2 regions of the Blautia sp. NSJ-175 genome follow, and region 1 is predicted to be linked to the other one. Evidence: riboswitches for the same ligand, from Rfam matches in the RefSeq annotation. Region 1 holds a riboswitch; the other holds the start of a gene.
What was found. A riboswitch is a leader RNA that binds a small molecule or an ion and turns the genes downstream of it on or off. The one in region 1 is predicted to bind cobalamin.
Positions count from the first base shown of each region.

Region 2: linked by a shared signal. The riboswitch ahead of MUB35_RS21045 (energy-coupling factor ABC transporter permease) and the one ahead of MUB35_RS04445 (DUF2284 domain-containing protein) in region 1 are both predicted to bind cobalamin.

Region 1 is NZ_JALIFQ010000002.1:186,766-195,643, reverse strand. Features, by position in the region: gene MUB35_RS04460 (ECF transporter S component) at 1-17, shown strand, start outside; gene srtB (class B sortase) at 21-854, shown strand; gene MUB35_RS04450 (adenosylcobinamide amidohydrolase) at 887-1,975, shown strand; cobalamin riboswitch at 2,050-2,240, shown strand; gene MUB35_RS04445 (DUF2284 domain-containing protein) at 2,580-3,131, shown strand; gene MUB35_RS04440 (LacI family DNA-binding transcriptional regulator) at 3,398-4,426, shown strand; gene MUB35_RS04435 (uroporphyrinogen decarboxylase family protein) at 4,601-5,872, shown strand; gene MUB35_RS04430 (ABC transporter substrate-binding protein) at 5,906-7,249, shown strand; gene MUB35_RS04425 (carbohydrate ABC transporter permease) at 7,271-8,143, shown strand; gene MUB35_RS04420 (carbohydrate ABC transporter permease) at 8,153-8,878, shown strand, end outside.
Region 2 is NZ_JALIFQ010000015.1:110,473-119,350, reverse strand. Features, by position in the region: gene MUB35_RS21080 (cobyric acid synthase) at 1-842, shown strand, start outside; gene MUB35_RS21075 (precorrin-8X methylmutase) at 998-1,648, shown strand; gene MUB35_RS21070 (NADase-type glycan-binding domain-containing protein) at 1,749-3,293, shown strand; gene MUB35_RS30895 (sirohydrochlorin cobaltochelatase) at 3,388-4,176, opposite strand; partial or broken gene MUB35_RS30890 (energy-coupling factor ABC transporter ATP-binding protein) at 4,450-5,052, opposite strand; gene cbiQ (cobalt ECF transporter T component CbiQ) at 5,049-5,825, opposite strand; gene MUB35_RS21050 (energy-coupling factor ABC transporter substrate-binding protein) at 5,855-6,154, opposite strand; gene MUB35_RS21045 (energy-coupling factor ABC transporter permease) at 6,156-6,902, opposite strand; cobalamin riboswitch at 7,101-7,281, opposite strand; gene hemA (glutamyl-tRNA reductase) at 7,515-8,744, shown strand; gene MUB35_RS21035 (precorrin-2 dehydrogenase/sirohydrochlorin ferrochelatase family protein) at 8,734-8,878, shown strand, end outside.

The DNA.
Region 1 (8,878 bases):
GTTTGATTGAGGAGTAGAGTATGACAGAAGAGAAAAGGACGGAAGAGAAAGAAGCGGAAGACGTAAAGTCTGCGGATAAAAAGAAAAAAAACAGGATTCTGAATATTGTGATACTGTGTGCGGTATGCATCATCGCCTATGGAGTCTTCAATATGATATCCCTGCAGAAGCAGTATAAACGGGCCGGGGAGGAATATGCCCGGGTGCAGAAGACTGCCGGTATGGATCAGGCAGAGGATGTTTCGGCTGATCCGAAGAAGGATGACGGGGATGCGGATGTTCCGGAGGTTCCGGATGTGCAGGTGGATCTGAAGTCTCTTCAGAAGGAGAATCCGGACACGGTGGCCTGGCTCTATTACCCGGCTCTTGGCATTAACTATCCGGTCATGCAGGATGAGGATAATACATATTATATCAAGCATACATTTTCCGGGGATAAGAACGCGGTGGGAAGTATTTTTCTGGATGCGTACGGAAATAAGGATTTTTCAGATGCAAATACCTTCATCTTCGGCCACAACATGAGGGATGGCTCCATGTTCGGCAGTATGAAGAATATACGGGATGAGGGGACCGTCAAAGAGAATCCGTATTTCTGGATCTATACAGCGGATGGCTGGAGCAGATACCGGATATTCTCCTATCATGATGCCAACGCCACAAAAAAAGATATGGCATTCCAGATCAAGTTTGAAAACGAGCAGGCGCATCAGCAGTTCCTGCAGACCATACTGGACGCTTCAGAAGAGAAGCTGGGCGTGGAAGTGACGATCAGGGATAAAGTGGTGACCCTGGCCACCTGTACCAGTGACGCATCCGTAAGGCTTGTCATTCACGGGGTACAGAAGGATTAAAAAGTATAAGGACGGCGAAAAGGAAAAGATATATGATGCAGGATAAAAGGTTTCTGCCCGGCAAAGGGGATAAACTCTATAGAGATGAAAAATATATTGCCGCGGTTTTCGGAGGAAAAAGGAAGGTTCTGAGCACTTCGCCCCAGAACGGGGGATTGAGGACAGACTTAAAAGCTGTATATAATTATGACGGCGGACAGGAGGGGGAAAAGGAGATACGGCTTGAGGGAGGGACCTATGAAAGTCATATGCGTTATGTCTCTGACAGCATCATAGGTTTGTCAGCGGACTCGTCATCAGGTATTATGACAGCCGCCTCTATGAAAAATGCCTCTTATGTCAGGACACAGTACAGGGATATTGCCGTCAGCGTGATCGCAACAGGCGGTATTGAAGTCAACGCCGGGCGTGCAGGGGACCGGGCATCCTGGTACGAGAAGGACGGGGTCTGGGTGGATCTGGACGGGGAATGCAGGCATACACTGGGAACGATCAATCTTATGATTTTCCTGAATGCGGACCTGACAGACGGGGCCATTGCCAAGGCCCTGATAACCTGTACAGAGGCAAAAACAGCCGCGATCCAGGAGCTGTGCATAGCCAGCAGATATTCCCACGGGCTTGCCACGGGTTCCGGTACAGACGGCACGATCATTGTGGCTGACATGGAGTCTGATTTTAAGATCACGGAGACGGGCGCACACAGCAAAATAGGAGAAATGATAGGATGTGCGGTGAAAGAGGCTGTGATGGAATCCCTGTTTCTGCAGACTGGCGCAGGCGCCAGGATGCAGCACAATGTCTTCCGAAGGCTGGAGAGATTCTGCATAACGGCAGATGCGGCAGCCTCCCGTGCTGTGGAGACAGGCGTCATAGAGCCGTCAGAACAGGCGGATTTTAAGCGGCAGGCAGAAGAGTGGGCAGGCTGCGGAGATGCAGTTTCATGGGCCGCTCTTGAAGCGCATCTGCTGGATGAGAGGGAGTGGGGGATGCTGAAGGAAAGGGAAGTGCTGGATGCGGAGAGGAAGCTTCTGTGTGCATTCGGGATGGACAGTCCCCGTATGGGAGAGGATGCTGTTCTCATGGATCATATTATTTTTGCGATTAAAGAAAGAATATGAGCCGGAGGAATTGACAGATACCGGCCATTGTGCTAAAGTAATCATGTGTATAAATTCCATATCAGCTTGCCAAGTGCATCAGGATTTAGTTTTGCCCTCTTTTAGAAAATCCTGGTGAAAAGGGAATCAGGTGTAAGTCCTGGACGATCCGGTCACTGTGAGCGGGGAGCGAAGCGCATAAGTCCATTGTATAAGAGATTATATGAGAAGGAGCGCCGAACGAAGATCCGTGAGTCAGGAAACCTGCTTGGATGAGTAAAAGGTTGAGACTTCCGAAGAAAGTTTTCCATCCATTATGTTATTTGATATGGAATGCCTGCTTAGAACGTGAACGAAACAGGAACCTGTGTGAGGAATTTATGCATCCATGAAAAGCAGGAGGAGCCCAAGAGACGATTTTGTTTCTATATGTTTTATCCTCCGCACCCCAAATGTATAGATTGGTCTGACATCATCCGCTCATGGGCCTCCTGCAGGTAAAGGAAATAGTGTTAGAAGCTGCTGCGGGATAACTGCCTGTCAGCAGCTTTATTTATGACAGGGACAGCCGGCAGAGTGTCCGTGCGAGACAGACCGGAGGGATTCAGAAGGGAGAATCAGTAATATGCGTGAAGAAGATTTGATTGCAGTCGCTGAGGATGCGGGGTTTGCGAAAGCCGCCGTAATGAACACGGAAGATTTAGAATTTGAACATGAGTTCCGCAAGTTCTGCGAACAGAACGACTGTGGAAATTATGGCAATAACTATGGATGTCCACCCTACTGCGGAACCCCCGAAGAGATGGAGAACAGAGTTATGCAGTACCGCCGGGCGGTAGTTTTCCAGTCCAGAACACCTGTTAACAACATCTTTGATGATGCGGAGACAAAACAGATCAAGAAGATACACACCCGGATGACACTGCGCACAGTAGAAGAACTCAAGAGAAGAGGACTGGATAAGGACGGCATGTTCGTCATGTGCGGACCCTGCAACCTGTGCGACGCATGTAATATGCCGGAAGGAAAACCATGCGTGCAGGAGCAGAATCGTTTTTCCTGTCTGTCTGCGTATTGTATAGATGCGGCGAAGATGGCGAAACACTGCAATATGAATATGCAGTGGAATGGGGATGTGGTTTCGTTTTTTAGTATGTATCTTTTTGATAAAAAATAAAGAATAACGGATTGCAGAGAAGGTCAGATACGGAGCAGTCCGGACTGATAAATATATGAATATTAGATGGTACTTCGTAAATGGAGTACCATTTTTTTAATGTGTTTTGTATCATATCTGCTGATTGAGACAGAGCATTCCCAAAAGTTAGTAAATATTCACAAAATTTAATGACAAATTTCGCATATTATAGACAATTGCCAAAAGCGATTGTATAGATTATAATACAATTATTAAACGTGCACGGACACGGTGTAGGAGAAACCATGAAAGTTACAATCCGAGAAGTCGCAGAAGCAGCGAATGTATCAAGAGGGACAGTGGACCGGGCCTTAAATCACAGACCGGGTGTAAATCCGCAGGTAGCGGAAAGAATCATAAAAATAGCAGACGAGCTGGGGTATAAGCCCGATATGGCAGCCAGAACACTGGCAAATAAAAGATATACTAAGACAATAGGCGTAATTCTTTGTTCGGAGGGCAATCCATTTTTTAATGATGTTATCAATGGTGTCAACAACGCACTGGAGGAAATGGGGCATTTTGGAATACAGAATATTGTCAGAAAGATTAAAGGGTTTGACGCGGACCTTTTACTAAAAGAAATAGATGGACTTCTGGCAGAAAAAATATCCGGTCTTGTAATAACTCCGGTTAATTCCCCAAATGTGGCACAGAAGATCCAGGAATTGGAAGACGCAAATATACCGGTAGTAACTATAAATACAGACATATCCAGTGTAAAACATCTTGCGTATGTGGGGTGCGATTATATAACCAGCGGATGTGTGGCAGGTGAACTGCTGGGTATGATGAGCAATGGATTCGAGGAACATGTCGCCCTGATCATCGGTTCCAGTATGGTCATGGCACAGGAGCAGCGTCTCAGGGGAATAAAGAAAACCCTGAAAAGAGATTACAGTAATATAACAGTGGAAGCAGTTATTGAGAATGACGACGATGACCAGAAATCATATGAACAGGTGAAAGCGCTGCTGAAAGAGAAGCCTGAACTGACTACGATCTGTTTTGCATCAGCAGGTGTGGAGGGTGGTATAAAGGCCGTCCGTGAGTCGGAATGCGGAAGAAAGCTCCGTATAATAACGTATGACCTTACGGATATTGTGCGGGAAAATTTGAAATCCGGTGTTGTCTCAGCCACCATTTGTCAGGAGCCCTTCAGGCAGGGATTTCTGGGAGTTGAAATTTTAGGGCGTTATCTTTTATATGGCACAAAACCAAAGGAATCTACAGTAAAGACGCATATATTTATAGCAACAAAATATAACTTATGAAAGTTTCTCTTTATCCGATCAAGGGTAAAGAGAAAAAATTTAACCTTTATCGTGCACGGACACGAAAGAAAAGATTAGTTTTAAGCGTATGCTTTTACTAATAAATTTCAAAGGGTTTTATGAAACTCGAGATAGTAAAATTCTTTGATGAACTACATTGGAGGAGGAAGAAAAATGGCAACCAGCAGAGAAAGGCTGAATCAGACACTGAATCATATTGAGCCGGAAGAAGTGGTCGTAGATATGGGGGCGACACCAATTACCGGAATCAATGCAAATGCTCTTGACCGGTTAAGGAGGGCACTGGGCCTGGAGGAAAAAAGAGTAAAGATCAACGAACCTCTTCAGTTATTGGGGGAAGTGGAAGAGGATGTTCGTCAGAAACTGCATCTTGACTGTGTGGAAGTATCCACAGGCATGAACATGTTCGGATTTTCCAATTCGGGCCGTAAGCCCTGGGTATTGCAGTCCGGTCTTGCAGTTGATGTTCCCTTGAATTTTAATACCACAGTAGATGAGACAGGTCGTACATATCTGTATCCCCAGGGGGATTTAAGCGTACCGCCATCCGGTATGATGCCAAAAGGGGGATTTTTCTTTGACAACATTACCAGAGGAAATATCGAGTTTGATGAAGACACAGACAGTGCGCGGGTGGATTTTAAGGATGACTTTGCTGTCATTACAGATGAACAGCTGGATGAACTGAAACGGCAGTGTGACTACTACTATAACAATACAGATTACGGAATTGTTTACAGCGGTGCCATAGCCTCAATAGGTGATTTTGCAACGGTTCCCGGACCGAATGTGAAATATCCGAAAGGAATCAGGAACCTGTCAGATTTTATGATGGCACATCATGTATGTCCGGACTATATCCATGAGATTTTTGAGATGCAGGTGGAGACGGGACTAAAAAATGCAGAATTGATCCGCCAGGCCTGCGGCGACAAAATCCAGGTGATTTACATATCAGGGACAGACTTTGGAACTCAGAACGGGCCGTTTATGTCATTGGATTCGTTTAGAGAGTTTTACAAACCGTATTATAAAAGAATCAATGACTGGGTGCACAAAAATACAAATTGGAAAACATTTTATCATACATGCGGCGCAGTCATGACATTTTTACAGGACTTTTACGAAGCAGGAATGGATATTCTGAATCCTGTTCAGCTCTCAGCCAAGGGAATGAATGGTAAGATCCTGAAGGAAGAGTGGGGCGATAAGTTTGTTTTCTGGGGTGGAGGTATTGATACACAGCATACTCTGCCTTTCGGTACACCGGATGAAGTATATCAGGAGGTAAGAGAACGCCTGGAACTATTTTCAAAGGGCGGCGGATTTATATTTAATACAACGCACAATATACAAAGTCCTACAAGTGCAGAGAATATGCTGGCAATGTTTCAGGCAGTTGAAGATTTCAAGAATACGAAATAGGTCTCGTTTTGGAGAGGAAAGTGGGGAAAAACTATGAAAAAAATGGCGATGTTTTTGGGAACGGCAATGCTGATGACTACAATTTTAACCGGATGCGGCGGCACAAGCGAAGAGACAGATAATGGGGGGAAGGAAAATCAGGCGGATACAGGTACAGGGGGAGATACAGAGACAGTAACAGATACGAATTCAGATGATATTGTAATATGGGCATTTGCAGAACCACATGCGGAATATTTCAGATGGGTGACAGAGGAATATAAGAAGGAACATCCGGATGTTAATTTTACCATTGAGATCATGACAACAGATGCGCTTTCTGAACGTTTGGCAGTGATCAATGCATCCGGGGGAGAAGGAGCCCCCGATTTGGTAGATCAGGAACAGGGGTTTTTCTCACGCTTTATGTCCGAGGAGCAGATGTGCTATTATCCTCTTGACGAATTTATGGAGCGGGACGATGTAACGGATAAGATGGTCAAGAACCGCTTGGACCTGTATGCTTATGATGGACATTATTACGGCCTGGAGCATGCTCTGTGTCCGGTGACTATGGCATACAGAAAAGATTTATTTGAGGAATATAATATTGAAATTCCAACCACATGGGAGGAATATAAAGCTGCAGCAGAGGAATTTGCAAAACATGATATTTATATTTCGGCAACAAAGGATATGTCAATGGGCGGCGAACTTGACGAGATTGTTTTACTTCTGCGCGCTGCCGGTCTGGACTATGTGGACGAAAACGGCAAACTGAATATCACAGATGAATTTAAAAACATTGTCATGGATTATGTCCAAATGCAGCAAAACGGAATGATGTATGCCTGGGAGACACAGGACGAGGCATGGCCGGTGGTAGCGGAAGATAAAGTGGCAACCTATTTTACCGCTGACTGGGCGGCAGGGTGGCTCAGGGATAATGTTCCGGAACAGAGTGGAAAATGGCAGATGGCACCATTGCCGAAGCTTACAGATACAGCTTCTGTGGTATCCGTCAGGGGAGGTACAGGCCTTTGTATGACAAAGTATACGGACAAAGATAAAGAGGAGCTTTGGGACTTCATGAAGTTTGCACAGCTGGATAAAGATAACTGTGTAAAGAAATACGAAATGATCGCATTATATCCACCGGTTTACGATGCCATGCCTGAATGTAACAGTCCGGTAGAGTATTATGACAATCAAAATCTTGGAGAACTCTATGAAAGCCTTGCAGACGAGATACCTGTACAGTATCAGGCAGACTGGAGAAATGCCTTTACAGAATCCTTTAATTCCAATGCCTACGATCTGGTAGAGGGAAATATAAGTATTGATGAGCTGACAGATATATTGACAGAGGCGGTGAATGAATATAACGAATCAAAATAACATACAGGAGGATATGTAAATATGAAGAGAAATAAACGAAAAATTATGCCGTATCTTTTCATATCACCGTTTTTTATCCTGTATGCGATCTTTGGATTATATCCTGCAGTTTCAGGTCTGATATTGTCTTTGCAGACAAAAGCCGGACAGTTTACATTTTCCAATTATCAGACAGTGTTTATGGACTCCAGGTTCTGGAAGTCTGTAACGAATGCTGCCATTTATATGCTGGGGAGTATATTTATTATACTTCCCGTTGCATTAATTGCCGCGCTGATGCTGAACAGTAAATTTATGGGTAAGAAAAGCGGCTTTGTTTCAACCGCATTTTTCATTCCAAATGTAACATCTGTTATTGTAGTAGGCATTGTATTTAAATTAATCCTTAGAACTAATAACGGGTTGATCAATACAGCTTTACAGGATATGGGTATCATAGAAAGGGCGGTTAAATTTTTAAGTGATCCGGTGTGGGCGATTCCTTCCGTGCTTTTGATCGGATGTTGGAGATATTTTGGTATTAACAGTCTGTATTTTCTGAGCGGTTTACAGGGGATACCCACGGAACTTGGGGAGGCGGCCAGAATCGATGGTGCGGGCAAGTGGAAAGAGTTCTGGTATATTACACTACCTTTGCTGAAGCCTATTATGACATATATCGTATTTATTGCGATTACGGGTTCTTTTGCCATGTTTGGCGAAGTCATCACCCTGGTTCAAAACGGTTCATCTGTGGGTTCAAGGGATTCCATGCTGTATCCCGTTATATACCTGTACAATATGATGTTTAAAAATAATCAGGTAAACCGCGCGGCTACGATGGGATATATGATAGCAGTTATCCTTCTGGTAATCACAACTATACAGAGATATCTGTTTCGTGAGAAAGACTGAGGTATGCGGATGAAGAAAAAAAGAGTGATTGCAAGTATCCTTTTCCATATAGTATTGTTGGTGGCTGTGCTGTTCATCCTGTACCCCTTCGTATTTATGATATCAGGAGCACTTAAGACGGATCTGGAGATGAACAGGCATATATTACGGCTGATTCCGAGGGAGATAACCCTTGATAATTTTAAAACCCTATTTGAGACTATCCCGTTCTGGAAGCAGTTTATGAACAGCTTTTGTGTGGCTGCGGCTGCTGCGGTTCTTGCTATGCTGGTTGACGGGCTGGTGGCATATGGATTCACAAGATTTGAATTTAGAGGAAAAGGTATTCTTATGAGCCTGATACTGGCAACGATGCTGATACCCCCGCAGGTGCTGATGGTTCCCCAGTTTCAGATGTATAAAACCATGGGGCTGTTCGGATCGTATGTACCCCTGATCATACCGGCACTGATAAACGCATTTGGAATATTTCTGCTGTGTCAGATCATGGGACAGATTCCAAAAGATTTATATGAGAGCGCAATGATTGATGGGTATGGTGAGTTTAAGATATTCATGAAGATAGCAATACCCCTAAGTAAGGCAGGAATTGGCATACAGGGTGTTCTTACATTTATGAATACATGGAATGATTTTATGACGCCTTTGATCTATCTGAATGCGGAGGAAAAGTATACACTGCCTATTGGCCTCATGCGTCTTCAGAGTTTTTATAAGATATCTTACGGGGCACCT
Region 2 (8,878 bases), on a different contig from region 1:
TAGCCCCTTATCTGAACATTGAGGTGGAAGATGAAGACAGCCTGACAGAGCGGTTTGACGGGAAACAGGAAGTGGATCTGATCGATATTGCAGTGATCCGCACCCCGCGTATCTCCAACTTTACGGATTTTAATGCGCTGGAGGTGATTCCGGGCGTGTCTGTGCGTTATGTGAAAACCGTACGGGAGCTGAAAAATCCCGATATGATCGTGCTTCCGGGTTCTAAAAACACCATGGAGGATCTTCTCTGGCTGCGCCAGAACGGTCTGGAGGCTGCTGTCTTAAAAAAGGCGGCAGAGGGAAAAATCATTTTCGGTGTATGCGGCGGTTATCAGATGCTGGGAGAAACACTGTCTGATCCGGATCATGTGGAAGCAGGCGGACAGTTAAAGGGCATGGGGCTTCTTCCCATGGATACCATATTCCGGGGCGCCAAGACAAGGACCAGAGTGCAGGGAAGCTTTCCAAAGGTGGAAGGCGTATTAAAAGGCCTGACAGGCGTTAAGCTGGAGGGCTATGAAATCCATATGGGAGTGACAACCCTGAAAGAAGGAGCCAGCCCCTTTGTGAACATCACAGATACGGTGAAGGGCACATCCAAGGAGGACGGAGCCTGTGCAGGAAATGTCTATGGTTCTTATGTGCACGGTATTTTTGACAAAGAGGAAGTGGCCAGGAAGATAGTGGAAGCCATAGGGGAAATAAAAGGCCTGGATGTAAGCCAGATGACAGGTGTGGAATTTGCAGAGTTTAAGGAGACACAGTACGATATTCTGGCAAGTGAGCTGAGAAAGCATCTGGATATGAAAAAGATATATGAAATCCTGGAAGCCGGCATATAGAAAGGTAACAGTTCAGATAAGCTGAACTGTTACGCATCCAGCCATGAAAAATCGCTTCGAGATGGGCTGGATGCCTGCAGGCGCTACCTGTTCATACGGTCAGTGCAGTAAATGCGCAGACCTGTCTGAACTGTTATATAGAAAGGGCAGATGAGATGAAGACAGAATTAGAAAATGTAAAACCAAAAGAGATTGAAACAAGAAGCTTTGAGATTATTACAGAGGAGCTGGGAGACAGAAAACTGATTCCGGGTACAGAGCTGATCGTAAAACGCTGTATTCATACAAGCGCTGATTTTGATTATGCGGAGAATCTCTGCTTTTCCGAGCATGCAGTGGAGAAAGCCATCGATGCCATTAAGAATGGTGCCTGTATTGTGACAGATACACAGATGGCAAAAGCGGGCATTAACAAGAAAGCGCTGGCAAAGTACGGCGGGGAGGTTTTCTGTTTTATGTCTGATGAGGATGTGGCTTTTGCGGCAAAGAGCCAGGGGACGACACGTGCGGTGGCAAGTATGGACAAAGCCGCTTCCATGGGAAAGCCTCTTATATTCGCCATCGGCAATGCGCCCACAGCCCTGGTCCGTCTGTATGAACTGATCAGGGAGGGAAAAATTTCTCCATATCTCATAATAGGGGTTCCCGTAGGCTTTGTAAATGTGGTACAATCTAAGGAAATGATCATGGAAACAGAAGTTCCCTACATTGTGGCAAGGGGAAGAAAGGGCGGCAGCAACATCGCAGCCTGTATCTGCAATGCGCTTCTCTATATGATTGATAATGAGAGGGACTACTGGAAATAAAATTTCTGTTCACTCTGTGTTATGCAGCACAAACTGCGATACACAGAAAAGAGCACTGCAAAACACATCAGAGTGAAATGGCAGAAAGGGGAAGTATAATATGAAGTGTGAAAGATGCGGCCATGAGCTGGACAACGATGATTTATTCTGCTCAAAGTGCGGAAAAGCGGTGTTCGAGGAATACATGGATGAGGACGACATCTGGGAGTTTTATAAAAGCGACGAAGAGCTGAAGGCCATGAAGATGGAGGCTGCCGCAGCAGCGGATAAGGATACAGAGGATTCCGCTCACAGCGTTGCAGCAGCCGCGGCAGCAGGGTATGAAAAGTCTGATAAAGCCTATGTTTCCGAGAATCAGAGGGAGGGGAATGGTTCCGGGAATGTGGATGCGAAAGCAGCAGATGCGGTAAAAGCAGATTATGATGCAGGTGCTAAAGCGGCAGACGTGGTACAAGCAGACTATGATGCAGATTCTAAAGCGGCAGACGTGGTACAAGCAGACTATGATGCAGATTCTAAAGCGGCAGATACGCCAAAAGCTGATTATGATGCAGATGTTAAAGCAGCGGATGCTGTAATAGCAGACCATAATATAGATAACAGCGCAGCAGATTCCGAAAATACGGATCATGAGGAGACAGATTACAAAGCAGCGGACCCCGTAAGCACAGAGGATTCTGACGCAGAATACAGTGATGCAGATATTATGGATTCAGACTCTGCAGACACAGAGGAACTTCCTTTTGAAAATCTGGTCAGTCAGGCACAGAAATCTGCTGCGAACAAGCCAAAAAAAGAAAAACATCGGGGAGAGCCTGAGAAAAAGAGTCCCATCTGGCTCATATCCGGTTGTATTTTGATCGTATGTCTTCTGATCGGCATTCTGTGGGGTGTGCGCACCATGCAGCAGATGGATGAGGAGAAGAAGGCATACTATGCCAAGATAGAGCCGGAAGACAAAACGTCCGGTGCGCAGGCGCAGAATACAGAGAATAAGCAGGATGCAGCCAACAAGGACACAGACAGCGGCGAAGAGGCAGATAAAGATGCCGGCAAGAAGGACAGCGGTGCTGCAGATGCTGACAAGAAAGATAAGGACAAAGAGCCGGAGAAGGAAGAAAAGCCTAAGGAAGAAAAAAAGGAAGAGAAGAAAGAGGAAAAGAAACAGGAATATTTTAAACAGGTGGATGCAGACAGCATTGACTTTTCAAAATTCCAGAAGGTTTCCATTGCATCCGCTGACCAGAATTCCCAGCAGTCCTCCGAAAAATATGATTACAGTGCAGCCAGCGCTGTGGATGGTGACACTGCTTCCTCCTGGCAGGAGGGAGAAGACGGACTGGGCGAAGGCACCGGCATCCGGCTGGATTTTGACAAAGCCCGCAAAGTGCAGTACATGGTGCTTTACCTGGGCAACTGGAGAAGTGAAAACATGTGGGAGGCAAATGCCAGACCCGCGTCCCTGACCATCAGCGTGGGCGATTCCCAGAAAAAGGATGTGGAGTTCTCTGATGAGATGAAAGCGTTCTGTCTGTCCTTTGATGAACCCGTGGAAGCTTCCTATGTATCCCTTTATATCAAAAGCGGATATGAAGGAGACAGATGGAATGACAACTGTATCTCCGAAGTTGAGATATATGAATAACAATATAAAAAGGCCATGGAGCAGAAGAGCAGCTTTCTGCTTCATGGCCTTTTTGGCAACAGCTCCGATGCCTGAATGGCTGTCGGAGACATATTTATCTGTCAATCGCACGGATGTGGTCAATAAAGAGACTGCGTATGCCTTCATATTCACCGAGACCTTTTAACACGGTCTTCACTTCATATCCCTCGTCTTTAAACTGGCTGTACCAGGATTCCGGGTCATCTCCTGCCATATCATTTTTCGCGTGGTCCCCTGCCACGATCATAAAGGGAGCCAGAACTACTTCCTTTGGCCGGTAAGCCTTCACCATTTTTTTCAGGCTTTCCATGGAAGGATAGGCTTCCACGGTCCCAAGGAAGAAATTGTGGTAGCCTTTATCCTTGAACGTGTAATCAAGAGCCGCATAGATGGAGTTGGCAAAATGTGTGGTGCCGTGTCCCATGAATACCAGTGCCTGATCCTTTGTAATATGGGAAAATTCCCGGGCGATGGCAGCGATCACTTTATGGCTGTCATCCTCTGTGGTGAGCAGCGGATCTCCGAAAGAAATGGAGTGGAAGGAATCCCGGAAGGAGAGGGCGTCCTCCTTCATTCGGTCATTTTCAATGCCGTTGATCACATGGGTGGGCTGTACCAGCACATCCGTGATGCCGTCGGCTGCCATCTGCTCCATGGCCTCCTTTACTGTGGGGACAATAATGTTGTCACGGTTTTTCAGCTTCCGTATGATCATTTTGCTGGTCCATGCCCGGTAGACAGGGTATTCGGGAAATGCCTGTCTCATGGAATCTTCAATGGCGTCAATGGTGACCTTTCTGGTGTCCTCATGGCTGGTGCCGAAGCTGACTGCCAGGATTGCTTTCTTTGTCTCTGTGTTCACTGGTGATATTCCTCCGTAATGTGTAGTATTCATATTGACATCTGCGATGTATTTTTCCAGAGTCTTCAGATTTTTGGGGACAGGCAGTGTGGGCTTTAAAATACCCTTCATACACAGACTGTCAAACAGCTCCAGAACAGCAGGCGGTTCCAGGTTCGTCCGGGCGAGGACTGCCTTGTTGCTGAATACATCAGCAGGGGTGCCGTGCATGAGAACCTTTCCCTCATGAAAAAGCATGATCTCATCTGCCCACTCATAGGCATAATTCACATCATGGGTGGCCATGAGGACGGTGATCCCGGCCTCTGTCAGACGATTGACGATGTGGTTGACCATGGTGGTGTGTTTGGGGTCCAGAGCCGCTGCCGGTTCATCTAAAATGATAATATCCGGATGCATAACAAGGATGTCTGCAATCGAGACCTGTTTTTTCTGCCCTCCGCTTAGGGAGTGGGTAGGCTTGTGGCGGAAAGGTGTGATCTCCAGATGATCAATAACCTCCTCCACCTCTTTTTTTGCATCCTCCTCGGACACACCCAGATTCAGGATGCCAAAGGAGATTTCCTGGTATACACTGGCTGAGAAGAGCTGGTTGTCAGGGTCCTGGAATACGATTCCTACCTTGCTGCGCAGTTTTAAGAGCCCCTTCTTGTCATAGGTGACCGGTTCTCCGTCAAAGTACAGGGTACCGGAGGAGGGACGGTGAATGCCGTTGCAGCATAAAAAGAAAGTGGATTTTCCGGAACCGTTGGAACCCATAAACGCAACTTTTTGTCCGCGTTTGATTTCCAGACTGAGACCGTTTAACGAATGGGAATTTTCATCGTCATAAGAAAAATATAAATTCTCTGCTTTCAGTATAATGTCATTGTTCATGTGAAGAACCTCCTCCAGATCATGATGGAAAATAAAAAGATTTCAAATAAAACAATCCACACAATCACTTTTTTCTTAGGAGGATAGGTTTCATTCAAAACATGGATGGTGCCGTCATAGCAGCGTGCTTCCATGGCACTGTAGAGGGCATTGGAGCGCTTTACTGCCCGAATCATCAAAACAGAGCCAAGGGAGCCGAAGGACTTTAAGCTTGTCCTGTAATCCCTGTTTCCAAGGCGGCTGTTCTGTGATGTGGAAATATAATACGCAGTGTCCAGCAGCACGAAGATGAACCGGTAGATGAGCAGCATAAGCTCGATCATCAGTTTGGGACAGTGGAGCTTTCCCAGTACATTTAAGATGTCCGGCATAGGTGTTGTCATGGACAGAAAATACAGGCAGGAGACTGCGGAAAGTGCCGTCAGGATCAACTGCAGAGCGTAGAGCAGGGCATCCAGACTTCCTGTGAGATATAAGCTCCCGATTGGGATGGCAAACAGGTCCAGCGGTTCGTGCTTTACATTCAGAACAATGGCAATGGTGCTCAGAATCAAGAAAGCCAGCGGCACAGTCATAAAGTGCAGATAGCGGGAAAAAGGGATTCCCCCCTTATAAACGGTGAGAATCCCTGTAACTGCTAAAACAATGCATGCGACCACGATGGAACGACTCATTACACAAAAAAGAAGTGTAATCATCGCAAACGCAAACTTTTCACCGGCATTTTCATATCTAAGCTTGGAAGTATAGCAAAGCTTATCAATGGTTATCATAAGTTACTCCTTTCGCCGGATGAAAAGTATCATTCGCCTTTTCCCAGCTTCTTTCTTTCTACAAAACGTCCCATAAAGAAGGCCAGAATGCCCACTCCGATGGAAGACTGTACGCAGAACAGAAGACTTTCCACTTCGCCCGGAAGCTCGCGGCCAAGCATTTTTTCAAGGAGCGGTTCCGCGATGGGCTGGAATCCGGAATCCACTTCCTCAACTATTTGGCTGCCGGCATCATCAGAGCCGCCGAAATCCGCATCCTTTAATGCAAAAAGCGGAACAAACGCAATTAAGAGAATCACAACTATTAATCCAATCACTGTTTTTTTCATATTACTTTGCCCCCTTTAAAAACCCGATGGTACGAAGTTCCGGTTTCGCATAGGTTTCAAGACCCATGATAATGAGAACTGTGATGACGCCTTCGATAATTGCCAGAGATAACTGTGTGGGTGCAAACATCAGCAGGAATTTTCCCATGGCTCCCATGATCGTGGTATCTGCATGATGAGCCAGAGCCAGCTGAACAGCAGTAACGCAGTATGTAAATAAATCGCCCAGGGTTGCTGCAAGGAAAATGGAAATATGCTTGTTTACCTTGCATTTTTTACATACGAAGAAAATTCCGTAGGATACAAAAGGTCCTGCAATCGCCATGGAAAAAGTATTGGCGCCCAGTGTGGTGAGTCCGCCGTGTGCCAGCAGGATTGCCTGGAAGAGCAGTACGATGATACCCAGAATGGAAACTGCGCTGGGACCGAAAAGGATAGCACCCAGTCCGGTTCCTGTCATATGGGAACAGCTTCCTGTTACAGACGGGATTTTCAGGGATGAAATAACGAACACGAATGCTCCTGACATTGCCAGCAGAGTGATCAGGTTTCTGTGTTCATTCAGGGTTTTCTTGATGGACATGAATCCTGCGATCAGGAATGGTACGCAGATGACACCCCATGCGATGCAGAACCCTCCGGGAAGATAACCTTCCATGATGTGCATGGCGCTGACGTTGGGCACGATACCAAAGGTCAGTGCGAACATGCTTGCCAGTACAATGATTTTTTTCTGTTTCTTACTCATTTTGTCTTTTCCTCCTTCTGATCGAGTAATAAAGCCTTACCCTTTAACCGGCAAAAGGCCAAAAAGGGTATAAAAAAACCTGGCGGCAGAAATACCGACAGGCCATCAGAAGAACAAACGCGGGGCAGGTGACTTTATACAAAGAATAAATGCCGTATCCGCCTGTTCTTACACAAGGCCATCGTTCGTAACCATTGTGTAAATCGTTTGTGACAGGCAGGTCTTCTGACTCGGGCCTCATCGCTGCATTTTGCCTTCCCAGTTTCCCAGTGACATTATAAAATGCAGCTCTTCCCTCACAGCGGCGTGACCGTGTGAGCTTTTAACTCAACTTTCCTATTCTTCCGCAAAAGCGGACACCTGTGCACACTCAATTCTGTGATTATTGTATCTCCCCGGAAGTTTTTTGTCAATTGAATTCGACAAGAAAAATCAGAAAACTATTATGGCACCAGATCTTCCTGCCGGGTATACGGGGAACAAGATGTTGCACCCGTTTTCATTCTGTGCTAATATGAAAAAACAGCAGGTGCCGTATAAGATTTGGAACAGTCATATTTTATGACCGCGGCATCTAAAAAACGGAAACGAAAGATATGGAGTGTAGGAACTATGAGTATTTCCATGATTGGAATTGATCACAGCAGAGCATCCGTAGATGTCCGGGCCAGATTTTCTTTCACCAAAAAAAATGCGGTGAGCGCTATGGAGCGTCTGAAAGAAGACAGGGACATCTTAGGGTGTATTATTTTGTCGACCTGCAACCGGATGGAGATCTGGGCCAGTGTGCAGGAAGACTGGGAGGGGTCCCTTCTTAGCTTTTTATGCAGAGAAAAAGAAGTTCCCGAGGAGGAATACCGGGAGTATTTTATCACAAGGGAAGGAAGGGAGGCTGTGGAGCATCTGTTTTATCTGACCAGCGGCCTGAAATCCCAGATTCTGGCGGAGGACCAGATCATTACCCAGGTGAAGGACGCACTGACTCTTTCCAGGGATGCCTACTGTACGGACGGTGTGCTGGAGGTGCTTTTTCGGATGGCAGTGACGGCGGCGAAGAAGGTTAAGACAGAAGTGGTATTTTCAAGGGCCAATACCTCTGTCATCCATCAGGCCATTGACAGGCTGGAAAACCAGGGATTTTCCATTCAGGGAAAAACCTGCATGGTCATCGGCAACGGGGAGATGGGAAAGGTGACAGCACTGGCTCTGAAAGAAGCAGGCGCTGATGTGACCGTGACCGTCCGTCAGTACCGGAGCGGCATTGTGACCATTCCCCAGGGGTGTGAGCGTATCAACTACGGCGACAGAATGGAACTGCTGCCAAAATGTGATCTGGTGGTATCCGCCACAGCCAGCCCGAACTGCACCATAACAAAAGAGCTTTTTGAAAACGCAGAGGTTCCCCATCATGTGATACTGATCGACCTGGCTGTGCCAAGAGATATTGACCCGGAGGTGGGAGAGCTGCAGAATGTGACGCTTTATGACATTGACAGCTTCAAGATCGATGCTGCCTCCCCAAGACTCCGGGCCAGCATGCAGAAGGCGGGGGCCATTTTGGATGAGCAGATGTCGGAATTTTATAATTGGTTTTCAGGGCGCGATGTATTTCCGAGAATCCAGGATATCAAGACAGAGGCAGTGGAGGATCTGAACGCGCGGATTCTGAAAATCTTAAAAAAGACGCCCATGGAGGACAGTGACAGGGAAAAACTCCTGAAAGCCATTGACACGGCAGCCGGAAAAGTGGTGAACAAAATGATCTTCGGCCTGCGGGATTCCCTGGAACAGGACGCGTTTATGGAGTGCGTGGCCGGATTGGAGAAGGTTTATGAAGACTGAGAAAAAACTGTTTCCCCTGTATACAGACCTGACACAGAAAAAAGCCGTGGTCATCGGCGGAGGAAAGATCGCTGCCAGAAGGATCAAAAGCCTTCTGGAATTTGTGGGGGAGCTGGTGGTGATCGCTCCTTTTG